Regions from separate parts of the Oceanobacillus sp. FSL K6-2867 genome, predicted to be linked through region 1. Evidence: predicted binding sites of a transcription regulator. Region 1 holds the regulator's gene; each other region holds the start of a gene.

The links. Region 1 encodes LexA, which represses DNA repair genes until DNA is damaged. Its sites were predicted from a motif close to CGAACATATGTTCG; they were not measured.
Region 2: a site for LexA is predicted at 1,720-1,733, ahead of NSQ77_RS08220 (DUF6434 domain-containing protein). Genes of this name have one in related genera too.
Region 3: a site for LexA is predicted at 1,400-1,413, ahead of NSQ77_RS18270 (DNA topoisomerase). Genes of this name have one in related genera too.

The regions. Positions count from the first base shown of each region.
Region 1 is NZ_CP150144.1:4,096,672-4,101,272, forward strand. It holds gene NSQ77_RS19825 (VOC family protein) at 79-432, shown strand; gene NSQ77_RS19830 (hypothetical protein) at 695-1,156, shown strand; gene lexA (transcriptional repressor LexA) at 2,067-2,690, opposite strand; gene NSQ77_RS19840 (recombinase family protein) at 2,972-3,610, shown strand; gene NSQ77_RS19845 (DUF896 domain-containing protein) at 3,707-3,940, shown strand; gene tkt (transketolase) at 4,151-4,601, shown strand, end outside.
Region 2 is NZ_CP150144.1:1,665,602-1,670,202, forward strand. It holds gene NSQ77_RS08215 (DUF6044 family protein) at 1-1,034, shown strand, start outside; gene NSQ77_RS08220 (DUF6434 domain-containing protein) at 1,115-1,681, opposite strand; gene NSQ77_RS08225 (lysophospholipid acyltransferase family protein) at 1,830-2,417, opposite strand; gene NSQ77_RS08230 (efflux RND transporter permease subunit) at 2,587-4,601, opposite strand, start outside.
Region 3 is NZ_CP150144.1:3,788,815-3,793,415, forward strand. It holds gene NSQ77_RS18260 (methionine biosynthesis PLP-dependent protein) at 1-426, opposite strand, end outside; SAM riboswitch class I at 501-612, opposite strand; gene NSQ77_RS18265 (hypothetical protein) at 764-913, opposite strand; gene NSQ77_RS18270 (DNA topoisomerase) at 1,479-3,644, shown strand; gene NSQ77_RS18275 (hypothetical protein) at 3,808-4,242, shown strand; gene NSQ77_RS18280 (hypothetical protein) at 4,466-4,601, shown strand, end outside.

The DNA.
Region 1 (4,601 bases):
TCATTTTATGCTAAAGAAGCAGGATTTTATATTAAATATATGGAAATATTTAATAGACTCATTTAAAGGGGTGTTTTTATGTATAATCCAATTTTAAAACAAATCGGAACAGTATTTATCCCAGTAAGCAACATAGAGAAGGCGAGAGATTGGTACTGCGATATTTTAGGACTAAAGACAGATGGAGAAATTCAGTTTGGTCATCTTTACGTTATACCTATGGAAGGCACAGGGATTGTGTTAGACAGCAAGATTTATTCAGAGGATAAAGTATTTAAAACCCCAGCATTCCACTTCAATACAAAAAACATTGAAGAAGCATTTGATTTTATGAGTAATAAAGACGTTGATTTAATTACACAAATCGAACATAATCATTATTTTAATTTCAAAGATCCTGATGGAAATATTTTAATGATATGCAAATGTTAATATTAAGCTAACCGGTGCATTGATACAATAAGGAGACCGTTCATATGGCGGTCCTTTCAATTAACTGACAGGATAGCTAAAATGTTCGGTCTGATCATCTTTTCGGCAATCGGGCTAGATTACTGGAATTAATTGAATATTCCCAATTCGGAAGCTTCGGATTCCTTTATAGAAAATTCCTATTATGACTATTATTAATATTTATTTCACTTGACGTTTATCCGTTGTTAAAATGGAACAAACTAATAAAAGAGGTGTTAAGATGAAAAAATTAAACTTATTGTTGCTGTCCGTATTCTTAATCACTGCCGTGGTAGTATCCGCCTGTGCATCGGGCAACGATAGCGAATCATCAAACGAAGAAAATGAACAGAAATCAGAACAAGCTCCTAAAAATGGAGAGGAAAACAGTTCAGACTCTTTGAATAAAGGGATTGAAAAGGTATTGACTTCCCTTCAGGAATTGAAGAATACCGCTGAAACCTCGCCGGATGACACCGATAATATCAATAGTAAAGGAAAATCCCTTTCAGAAAACTGGGAGCCCATTGAAGAGAAGGTAGAAGAACAAAATCCAGATGCTTATGAAAATATTGAAGAGAGCCTGTATCCGCTCATCGGCGAGGCACAGAAAGAAAAGCCGGATACCAATAAGGTGACAAAGCTGATTGAAGAAACAACTGAAAAGCTCAATCAATTCAAGGGCAAGCTCTCTTCATCGTAATCAGCTATCAACCATGTCGATGAAATGCCACTTACAAGGTATACAAGCTGCTGCCTGGAACAGGACATTTACGCTGAGAGATGGTATTAAAGAATATAATGTGAAACACAGACACTCTTAAACAATAGGGCGCGATTGTTTAATAAAAGTCTATTTTTTTATCTTCAACTCTATGGTGCTTTTGTTAAAGAGCACCATAGTATTTTGATTAACTCCATTTAGGGGTTATTTTTTATGTAAACAAAAACCGCAATAAGTGCGGTTAATAAATTATGCTATGATTGCGTTGTCGCTTTGTTTTAGTACGGCTTTCTTATTATGATGGTTTATGTTAGATGGTGTACTATATAAATAGGAAGAAACACGTTTAAAATGACAGACATCAAAGCTAAGACAGTCAAAAATATTATTCCCCAATTCACGCCCCAGTGATGCCCCAAAACTATTAATATCAGATGTTCTAATTTACGAAGTGGAAAATACTAAAATTCAATGTAATCGAGAACTTGAAAGAGTATGAAATAGAATTATTTTATAGTATAGAATTAGAACAACTGTTCACCCTTGGGAAAGAGAGCAGTATTTAACGAATTATGAAGCGTGTTTATTTGGTGAGTGCGGTTAAATATTTAATGAAGCTCAATGCTTGATGTTTGGCTTGTACCCACGAAATAATCACCAAACTAACAAATGGACACAGCGTCTGTTTTTATAATCTAATCGTTTATTAGGCGAATTATAGGGGTGAACGGTACTTTTTCTATTTTTATAGAACTATTCTGCGTGCTGCTTACAGCAAGTGCGTGCTGTTCATAAAAAAATAGCCCAACACTTTTGTGTTAGGGCTAGACTATTATGCATATGCATGGGATTCGCACCTTTTAGCTGTTGTTGAAGAAAGGTCAATAAATTAATGGATGTTCCGGTACAGGCCTATTACTTTTCCTAAAATTGTAACATTTTGATAAATTAAAGGCTCCATTGTTGCATTTTCTGGCTGCAGACGAATATGACCTTTTTCTTTAAAAAAGCGTTTCACGGTTGCTTCATTATCTTCGGTCATTGCCACAACAATATCACTATTATCTGCCGTGTTTTGCTGCTTTACAATAACCATATCACCATCAAGAATACCGGCCTCTATCATACTTTCTCCATCAATTTCCAGGATAAATAAATTATCATCAGGGCTTGCGGTTGTACTCGGAAGTGGAATGAATTCCTCAATGTTTTCAACGGCAGTAATCGGGATTCCAGCAGTAACCTTACCAATCACTGGTGCATAGCGAACCTCTTCTTTTGGAATATGACTCTCTTCTGATAGATCCATAATTTCAATCGCCCTTGGTTTCGTAGGGTCCCGGCGAATATATCCTTTCGATTCAATTCTTTCGAGATGTCCGTGTACAGTAGAACTGGAGGCAAGACCAACAGCAGCTGCTATTTCCCGTACAGATGGTGGATATCCTTTTTTACTAACTTCATCTTTTATAAAATCAAGAATCATTTGTTGCCTTTTTGAAAGTTTTGTCATCTCTTTTTCACCTCTTACATAGGATTTATTAATGATAGTTTACCATTTTACGTATACATAAGCAAACGTTCGTTCTAAAAATATGTTGACAGGACCATATGTTCGGTAGTATACTTTCGTTAACCGAACAATAGTTCTTAAAAAGGGGGCTATAAATGATGTTTGAAAAAATTTCAAAAACGGATGCTTTTTATTTAGTAGCTTTTGCATTAACATTAGGGTTCTTATACTTTTCTATCATTATTAGCGGGTAAAATATTGCAATAAAGGAGTACGACGCATTGAATGCACTGATATACTGCCGTGTCAGCACAGATAAAAAGACACAAGAGACATCTTTAGCCAGGCAGAAGCAAGAGCTTTACAAGCTTGCAGATAAACATAATTTTACGGTTGCTGATTGTATTGAGGAACAAGAGAGCGGCTATGAAATTGAACGAGAAGGTATATTTAAAATGCTTGATTGTTTTGCTGCAAACAAAGCCAATTGTTTATTAATTCAAGATGAGACAAGACTTGGCAGAGGGAATACGAAGATTGCTCTATTTCATCAGCTAAATAAAATGCAGATCCCTATCTATACTGTGATGCACGATGGGGAATTGGAATTAACAGAGTCAGATTCAATGGTTTTGCAGATTGTAGGAATTGTAGAGGAATATCAGCGCAAAATTCATAATATGAAGATTAAACGCGGGATGAATAAAGCGATTCGGGAAGGGTATAACCCGAGTAAAAACCTTTCTAATTCAAATCATGCGCCAGGCAGAGATCGTATATCTTTTCCTATTGAAGAAGTTGTCCGCCTGCGTCAAAATAACCTCACTTTTGACGAAATTGCAAAAACATTAAATGGCTTGGGATATAACGTTTCAAAAGCAACGGTTCATCGCAGGTATCAGGAATTTCGAAATACTTGAATATCTGAAGCGTGTAGAGTACGATGTAAAGACAGGAATAGGTATGTTATTCTTGTCTTTGTTTTTTGTTATACTATACAGTGGGAGGTCCGTTCTATGCTAACGAAAGAAAAACTAGAACGTATTAATATATTAGCAAAAAAAGCTAAAGAAGAAGGGTTATCGGAAAAGGAAAAAAAAGAACAAAAGCAATTAAGAGAAGAATATTTGAATAATGTACGGAGTTCTTTTAAAAACCAATTTAAAACAATGACAGTAATTGACCCTGCTGGAAATGATGTTACACCACAAAAAGTACGAGATTTACAAAAAAGAAATAAAATGCATTAATTGTTAATGCACCCTATCGTAAAGAACAGTTTGATCAATTAGATAAGTGATCATCTGTTCTTTGTTTGTATGACTGTTTATTTACTTATTTATAATCTATTTTGTTTGGACAGCAAACAAAATAGAGGGAATTACTTGTTACAAAACCGGTTTCATTATAGAATGAAGTAGAATACTCCATTAATATAGAAACGAGAGGTGCAAGAAACTATGTCACATGAGATTGAACAGTTATCAGTAAATACAATTCGTACCTTGTCGATTGATGCGATTGAGCATGCGAATTCCGGTCACCCAGGATTACCAATGGGAGCTGCGCCAATGGCATATACACTGTGGGCAGACTTCATGAATCATAATCCAAAGAATTCGAAATGGTTTAACCGAGATAGGTTCGTACTTTCTGCGGGACATGGATCCATGCTATTATACAGCTTGCTTCACTTATCTGGCTACAATGTTACAATTGATGATTTGAAAAATTTCCGCCAATGGGATTCAAAAACACCCGGACATCCTGAAGTAAACCATACAGATGGTGTCGAAGCAACAACTGGTCCACTTGGACAAGGGATTGCAATGTCTGTTGGTATGGCAATGGCTGAAGCTCATTTAGCGGCTAAGTTTAATAAAGAAAATTTATCTATTGTTGACCATTACA
Region 2 (4,601 bases), 2.0 Mb from region 1:
TCATTGCTATTGCAGCAATGACAGGCATCTATTTAATCAAAGATTATTTGCTAATCGTATCGATGTTTTTTGATAAGGGCTTTACCTCCCATCGTGGTGAATTAGACCTTGGTTATAATACGTTTGAACGCAGTGTTGAGCTATCATGGGAAAACTTTCTATACGGTCATACGCATGATATGGCATTGCAAACGTATTTGATCATTCCAACAATTTTAATTGCCTTGCTCGTTGCGGCCTTTAGTAATGTAAAACCGAGACTGTTGATGAGCCTTTTCGTATTTAATTTTGTTATTTCTGTTTGGTACGCATTTTGGTATTGGGAAGGCTTAAGAATTGTGAAGGATCATTTCTCACTAGCAAATACATTCAATTTTGCTCGAGTGCATTTTCTTGATCCGCCAATTTGGTATATTTGCTTTGCATTAGCTTTAGTAATTTTCTGGAGGCATTTGAAATTTGGAAAAATCATTGCTTGCATTCTTATCTCGCTCCAATGTTTCCTGGCATTTGGGACTACAGAAGAATTAAGATATGAAGCTATTAACACACCAACATTTAAAGAGTTTTATTCTGAAGATCTTTTTGACGAAATTGAGGCATATATCGCAAGAGATCAGTCGGAATACCGAGTTGTTAGCATTGGCATGCACCCAACAATCGCACAATATAACGGATTCTATACACTCGATACGTACAACAACTCTTTTCCACTCGAATACAAGCATGCATTCAGAGAAGTTATTGCTGGTGAACTAGATAAAAGTGCAACATTAGAAAACTACTTTGATACATGGGGTGGAAGATTATATATGTATGTTGCGGAACATGGCAAAGATTATATGTTTACAAAGAACAGGGATGGAGCCATCAACCAGCTGAATATCGACACTGAGGCATTGAAAAACCTGGGCGGGGACTATATTCTTTCAGCTGTTCCCATTGAGAATGCGGAAGAACTCGGGCTAGAGCATGAGCAAACCTTTGAATCAGATACATCTATTTGGCGAATTGAGCTTTATTCGGTTTCTTAAAAAGCAATATGCGTATAAAAAAGCAAGCATACTATCCATATGCTTGCTTTTTCCCTTTAGTATAAGAGTTGCCTCAATAATTAATAATCGGGCATGTATTTATTGCTTCCAGGAAGTTTTTTAATCGTATTCCATGCTTCGATTGCTTCTTTTCGGCTCTTTCCTTGATTAGCCGGGTCAGCAAAAAAATCACGAATATATTGATTATATTCAAATTGAGGTGCAATTTGTCTTTTATACGATGGGTCTTTCTTGCGTTCCTCCTCTTTATACCAAGCTTCTACAGCATCACGATACGTTTTTCCAGTATTGTTTTTGAAATAGTTTTGGATATAAGCAGAAAAATGAAAGTTAGGGATAACGGTTTTGAAAAAAGCTCTTACCCGCTGACTGCAACGATGGTTTTCTGAAATGACTGTATCAAGACTTAATTCTCTTTGTAGCACTGTTCTGTTCTCCATTGCTTTTCGAATTGGCTTTTTTATCTCTCCTGTACGAAGAAAAGATTCAATCCGGTCAGAAATCTCTAATTTGGATCCTGATGCACTTATTCCATTTTCTTTGCAAAATGCTTGTAATTCTTCTTTCAGCCAATAGAAATCTTCGAAACTTTGGATACTCATATCTTTTGTTAAATTAGGCCTCAGCAATATCCCCTCCATATTTTGATACCTAATCCCATTATAGAACATTCGTTCCTACACTTCAATATTAACCGCCGTGAAATTTAGGGAGTGAAAAGTTTCCAGAAGTAACTTTTACTTTCCGAATTGATAGATGGAGCCTGGCCTGCTATTACTCTATCTCCTTCTGCAGCCGATTCATCTCCGCATTCAATTCATTCATCATGATTTCCATTGCTTCCTTTTTCGGGTGATCTGCAGACAGGTAAATAGGTTCACCGTAAATAATCTTTGCTTTTTTCCTTTTAAATAGTTCTGGGAAATTATTTGGTCCAGTATAAGCAACCGGAACAATCGGAGCCTTCGAATGTGCTGCTATTGTTACTGCCCCTCTTTTTAATGGCGTTTCTTCACTTGTTCTCGTCCCACTGGGAAATATCCCGACTACTTTGTTATCCCTTAGTAATTTTCGCGGTGTTTTTATCGAACTTGGTCCAGGGTTTTCCCGGTCAACCGGAAAGGCGTGCAGGCCTTCCATTAGCCATTTCGTAAAACCGGTCTGGAATAGCTCTTTTTTTGCCATATAATAAATTTTTGTTGGTAATACGGATACACCTAACCATAAAATATCAACCCATCCTGTATGGGTGCATGCTATAATATATCCTCCGGATTGAGGTAAGTTTTCTTTTTGGTATACCTTGATTCTGCCAAATAAGCTTAGAATGAACTTTAATAAATAAGCTGCAAAATAATACATGGCTTATTCCTCTTTTCTATAATAATAGTATATATCTATTTTAGCATATAGTATTAGTAACTGGTACTAATTTTTATGTAAATGCTGATTGTTATTTTACATTATAGCTTGAAAATAGCAATCCATAAAAAGTTCCTCCCAATTCTATTTTGGAAGGAACTCTTATCTTTTATACCGCTTCATCCTCTACTGTTTCTTGTGCTTTACTCTTTCTTTTAAACAATCGACCTAAACCATATCCTATTGCATTGAATGTACGGTAAACTGCTGGAACTAAAACTAATGTAATCAATGTTGCAAACATCAGTCCAGAAATAACTGCTGTTGCCATTGGTGCTTGGTAATTTCCAGTTGTTCCAGTTGCTAATGCAAGTGGCAGCATGCCACCAACCGTAGTAAAAGTCGTCATAAAAATTGGCCGAATACGATCTTTCCCCGCCCTGACTACTGCATCATTCACAGGAATACCTTCTCTGCGCAATTGGTTTGTTCGATCAATAAGCAGAATTGCATTATTTAATACAATCCCAATAAGCATAATAACCCCCATACCTGACATGATACTTAGCTCCCGTTGCGTGGCGAATAAACCTAAAACAACACCCACAAAGGCCATTGGAATAACCGACATTACAATAATTGGATGTGCTAAATGGTTAAATTGCACGGCCATTACTAGGTATACCAGAAAAATAGAGATAACGAAGATAAGAATCAAATCGGTTAAGAGCTCTTGCTGTGTCTCCAAGTCCCCTCCAGCAGAGATTGTATATCCACTTGGTGTATCCAGGTCATTAATCATCCTTTGAACCTCTCTATTTACTGTTCCTAAATCTGTATCCTCAATATCTGCAGATACGGTTATATACCTTTCACCATTGTTATGAGAGATTTCATTCGGTGTATCCACAGTTCGTAAATCGATAAAAGTAGATAAACGAGTTTCTCCTTCTACTGTAGGAACTTTCAAATCGAGTAATTCATCTTCATTTACTATTTGCTCATCCCACTTCACTACTAAAGGAACTGTACCCTCATTTGCCGTTACTTCACCTATTGGCATATCAAGAAAGGCTTCTTGAACGAATGGGAGAAGCTGCATTTCTGTTACTCCTCTATCCTCCATCGCTTCATAGTCCAGCTCTACCACTTTTTCTATTGAAGTCCGCTCAACTGAATTCGTAATTCCAACTACTCCTTCAATTCCTTCTAACCGTTCCGTGACATTTGCAGCAAGTGTTTGCAGTTCCTCATAGCTTTCTCCTTTAACTTGAATCTGAACAGGCTGGCCGGAACTTACAGACATCGCACTCTGTACACTTTTAATTGGATAATCATCTGTTAACTCGCGCAAAGAACTTAATATTTCCTCATTGACTTCTTTTTGTTCTCTTGTGATTTCATCGCCCTTTGTCATATTAATAAGCATGAAAAACATGGATCCATCATCGATAATATAACTGGTTTCCGTATCCTCAACTTCCTCTAATGTCTCACTTATTTTCATTGCCACTTTATTTTTTTCATCAATAGATACACCTGTTTCCAGATCAATCATTAATTCCGTATAACGATTTAATACATCTGGCATAATCGTCATTGGTATTCTAAATACTAAAAAGATGGAACCAACTAACATAAGGAAGAATACTGCAATCATGGCAATGCTATTACGCTTTTTCTTAACAACCCATGAAATAAAATTACCATAACCCCTGATCAATATGCCTTCCTTTGCTTTTTTATTTTTACCGGTTTTCAGGAAGTTCTCAGATAGTGCTGGAATAATAGTAAAGGCGACTATCACACTGCTGATCAAGGTTATTGCAACAACAGCAGACAGCATTACCATAAACTGCCCTACGTCACCACCCATTAACCCAATTGGTAAAAACACAACAATGGTAGTTAGCATAGAAGCGATAACAGCCGATGCTACCTCCTTCGTTCCCTTCACTACCGCATCAAATGCTGCAAGTCCCTGTTCTTTTTTCTTAAAGATAGACTCTAAGATAACAATGGAGGAATCAACCATCATTCCTATTCCTAATCCAAGCGCAATCAAGGTTAACATATTAAAGCTATAGTCCAATAACCACATCGTAATAAATGTTAATAGTATAGAAGTTGGAATGGAAATCGCGATAACAACCGTTGCACGAACATTACGTAAGTATAGGAGTA
Region 3 (4,601 bases), 310 kb from region 1:
AAAAAGAGCCTTCGTACGCTTATTGATTAACTGCTCTGTTTTTTCAATTGTTTCAAACGTATCATAGGTAGTCTCAATCTGGTAGGTGTCCGCATATTGTTCGAAAATCCGATAGGTTCCACCGTATAAGTCTTCTGGTGCAATGATATGATCACCTGTACGGAACAGAGATAGGACTAATTGAATAGCTGCCATTCCCGAGCTACAGGCAAACCCTGCATCACCAGATTCTAAGTCAGCAATACCTTCCTCTAAAATAGTTCGAGTAGGATTTTTCGTTCTTGTATAATCATATCCTGTTGATTGTCCAAGCCCTTTGTGCTGATAGGCCGTAGATAAATAAATGGGCGGATTAATTGCCCCTGTTTTTTCATCACTCTTATTCCCTAGCTGTACGAATTTCGTTTGTAACCTGCTATTTGTCATGTTTTAGCCTCCAATAGAAAATTAAAAAAGAGCAACCCTCCGATAAGAAGATTGCTCTTAATAGCACAGCATTCTTCTTATCTTCTAAACAACTTGAATAGTTGCTTACTGGAATTAGCACCGGACCGTTATCGGCTGGTTGCTGAGACATCAAAGGGCCAGTCCCTCCGTCTCTCTGGATAAGAATATAAATAGATTTATGTAATTTTTCAAAATTATATTAGTAATACCTTACATTAGAAAAATAAAAAAAGCAAGGGGGATTTCACTTTTTATCTTTGTACAGCAAAAAAGCTAAGTCAAGATGAAGTCAATGACTTAGCTTTTAGTATTGTTGCTACCTTTTTCGTTTGTTTTTCTTATTGTCTAAGTTGAGAAATTCACTGTTTTCACTAGCGAATTCCGTATCATTACCTTGTTTATTATGTTTATTGCGATTGTTTTGTTTTCCTTTATCCTTGTTGCGATTTTTATTTTGCTCAGACATCATCGCACCTCCTGTAAATATTCACGGTGATTTAATATCACCAATGAAGCTAGTTTAACCATTCATGAGTAATTTATAAGTATTATATAAAATACAGGTGGTGGATTATTAATACTCGTTAACCTAAAAAAGGAAGTACATCAGGACATGCCAATCGAGCTGCCATTTGCAGATGGTTTTAACTGTAGATGCGGATTATGATCAGCAGTTTATTTATGGATTGGAAGTTATTCTAATTGGCTTTGAAAATATGTAAGTATGCAAAAAATCCGACCCAGTCTATGCAAATGATTTTGATGGAGATAGAAAAGAAGTATTTTTTAACCATAATAATGCTGAGAGCATTTATATCATATAAGAGAGAAAATTAAAATTGGTTGAATTAAAATAAAAACGTAATAGAAAGTGGTCATCCAACCAATCTAAGCCATATACGGGATAGGAATCAATTAGAAAAAAAGGGCAATCTATGGCATAATGAGATATCGAACGAATGTTTCTAGTAGAGGAGTTAATAGAGAAAAACGAACGGCTTTGGCATAAAAGGAAAGGGGATGAATTCGAAATGGGAGTCCGATTAATACTTGCAGAAAAACCATCCGTCGCAAAAAATATTGCAGACGCATTGAAAATTAAAACAAAAAAAGATGGCTATTTTGAGGGAGATAACTATTTGATCACTTGGGCGTTTGGTCATCTTGTAGAGTTATACGATGCGAAGGACTATGATGGTAAAATGCGAAGCTGGAAAATGGATAATTTTCCTTTTATCCCTTCTGAATTTAAATATAAAGTGAAAAGCAATCCGCGAAATCGAGCACGAACAGATGGCGGAGCTGCAAAGCAGTTAAAGATAATCCACTCTCTAATGAGAAGAAACGATGTGGAGGCAATTATTTCAGCATGTGATTATGATCGAGAAGGGCAATTGATTGGAGATAGTATTATCTATCGTGGTGGTACGAAGCCGAAAGCCATTGTGCATCGTCTGCTTTTAAATGAATGGACACAGAATGAAGTTCTGCAAGGGTTAGAAAATCTTAAACCGAACAGCGCAATGCAGCCATTGCGAGATGCAGGAATTAGCAGACAATGGGCCGATTGGGTCATAGGTATTAATCTGACATCTGTTGCAACGTTAAAATACCAACAAGGAAAAAGCAAGGCGTTGAATATAGGCAGGGTTCTCTTGCCAACATTAAAAATAATCTATGATCGCGATCAAGAAATAGCTAATTTCAAGCCAGAGGATTATTTTAAACTGACTGCAACGTTTCAGACAGCAGATAACTATGAATATGAAGGAATCTATATAGTTAACAAAGAAGAAAAATTTAAGAAAAAAGAAGTATTGGAAGAAGTCCACAATTTGATTCAAAACAAGCAAGCAATAATTACCGATAAACAAGTGGAGAAGAAAAAAGAGTTCCCGCCGTTTTTATTTAATTTATCAAATCTGCAGGGATTTATAACGAGTAAATATAAGGGATGGACGTCCGACAAAGTGTTAAAGGTGGCTCAATCACTTTATGAGAAAAAACTGATTACATATCCGCGAACCTCCAGTATTGCCTTGGAAGAAAGTCTGGTTGCAAAAACAGCCCATGTATTAAAGGTGCATTCTGAGGAGCTCCCTTATAAAGAGGAAATAAAATTTATGAAAACAAAACGGGTCTTTAATAACGCGAAAGTGGAGAGCCATAGTGCGATCATTCCGACATATGTAAAACCGAAACGACTTTCAGCGGATGAAGGAATTGTTTATACAGCAATTAAAAACCGTTTTATAATGCAGTTTATGCCAATAGCTGAATATGAGGAAACAAAGCTAGTCACGAAAATTTTAGAAAACGACCTATCGGGTGTGTTCCATTCAAAGGGTAAGGTACAGCTCATTGATGGCTGGAAAAAGGTAGAGAAAATGCAATCAAAAGATACGATTCTTCCGTTTGTGAGCTTAAATGATTACGTTCAATTAATCAGATCTGAGGTCACTTCTCATGTAACGAAGCCGCCAAAGCATCATACTGAAAGAACGTTGCTTCGAGTAATGGAGACTTGCGGCAAAAGTTATAAAGAGGATGAAAGCGAAGAACTGATGGGCAGTATTTTAACTGGCTTTAGTATTGGTACAGCTGCAACAAGGGCAGAAACGATTAAAAAGCTGAAAGATGTAGGCTATATAACAACGGAAAATAAAAACTTGCTATGTACAGAGCTCGGCAAACGGCTTGTAGAAACTTTTCCAGTTAAAAACCTTTTTGATTTGGAATTCACTGGGCGTCTTGAAAAAGCGTTGTCTGATATACAAAAAGGAAAAGCGAGCAAGCAAGAATTCCTTCGACTTGTTTTTCATTTTACAACGGAGTCGGTTGAAACAATTAAATGTTCAGAGGATGTTATTATTAACAGGGTAACCTCCTCTCATGCAACCAATGAAGTTTTAGGAGCTTGTCCACAATGTGGGGGCAAGGTGACAGACGGCTTTAAAGCTTTTGGCTGCAGCAATTGGAAGAAAGGCTGTACGTTTGCGATTTGGAAAAATGATAAATATTTGGCTTCAATGCGTAAAAAGCCGACGAAAACAATGGTGAAAATGTTATTGAAAGAGAAGAAAGTCTTTGTTAAAGGTTTGACAAGTAAAGGCGGAAAGAAATTCAATGCCTATTTAAGCTATGAAAAAAATAGCGTCAATGACTATTTTAGCTGGAAAATGGAATTTTCGAAGTAAATTAATCGAAAATGGGATTAAGGGAAAATGTGTATTTATAAGTTTTCAAGCTTTTAAGTTGAAAATGGTGTATACTTAAGGGTAGAGGTAGCATAATTCAATAAACGGAGATCTTGAGAATTATATTTGCGATGCTAATTTTCCTCGAGACAGGATGACGAACATGAAAAAAGTTATCGTAAGTACAAAGGAGAACCTGGGTTATGGTACATTAATATGGGTGAATGCGAGCAACCGTAAAGTATATCGCAGCAGTAAAAGCATTTCTGCTGACACTTCTTTCCATAGTTATGATTCACATTTTATGGGAATGGTTGATAAGCTGTACAAAAATCAGGAAAAACATCCCCTTTTATTTAATCAGATGCTTGAAAAATCGAACCGGATTTTTGGTGTATGTCTAAACAAACGACGAAATACGGATGGTTCAAAGGACATGAAGGTTCTATTTTTCCGAGACTGGGACAGTGTTCAGGACTTTGCTGAAAATGGCTTCCCAAAACTTGTGAAAGCAGAAGTGAAGAGAAGGAAAGCAGCCAAACAAAAATGGTTGGAAAGAGGGAAGTTATTCTCCGATACGAAAAAACAATCACAATAGAAATTAGTCTATTAGTTTAGCTGTTCTTATCAGGTGTACTGCCTGATAAGAACAGCTTTTTTGTTTGGGGAAAAAAGGATTGTTTGCCATTTTAAATTCGATATGTCCAGCTATAATAATTCGTAGTTAAAAAGTTTGGAAATTAACCGAGATAAAGCTTACAATGGAAGAAAAGAGATAGATTTTGATAAATATAGGCAAATATTATAGGAGTGGAGTGAATTTGCGAAGTAAAAAACTTATCGTTATTAACGTTCTTACGTTAATTGCGTTTATTTTTGTAGTTATAATCGGAATTAACCGAATCGAAGCTACAAAGGATGAATATGGGAAAGCAGAGGAGAAAGGTGTCGAACAAA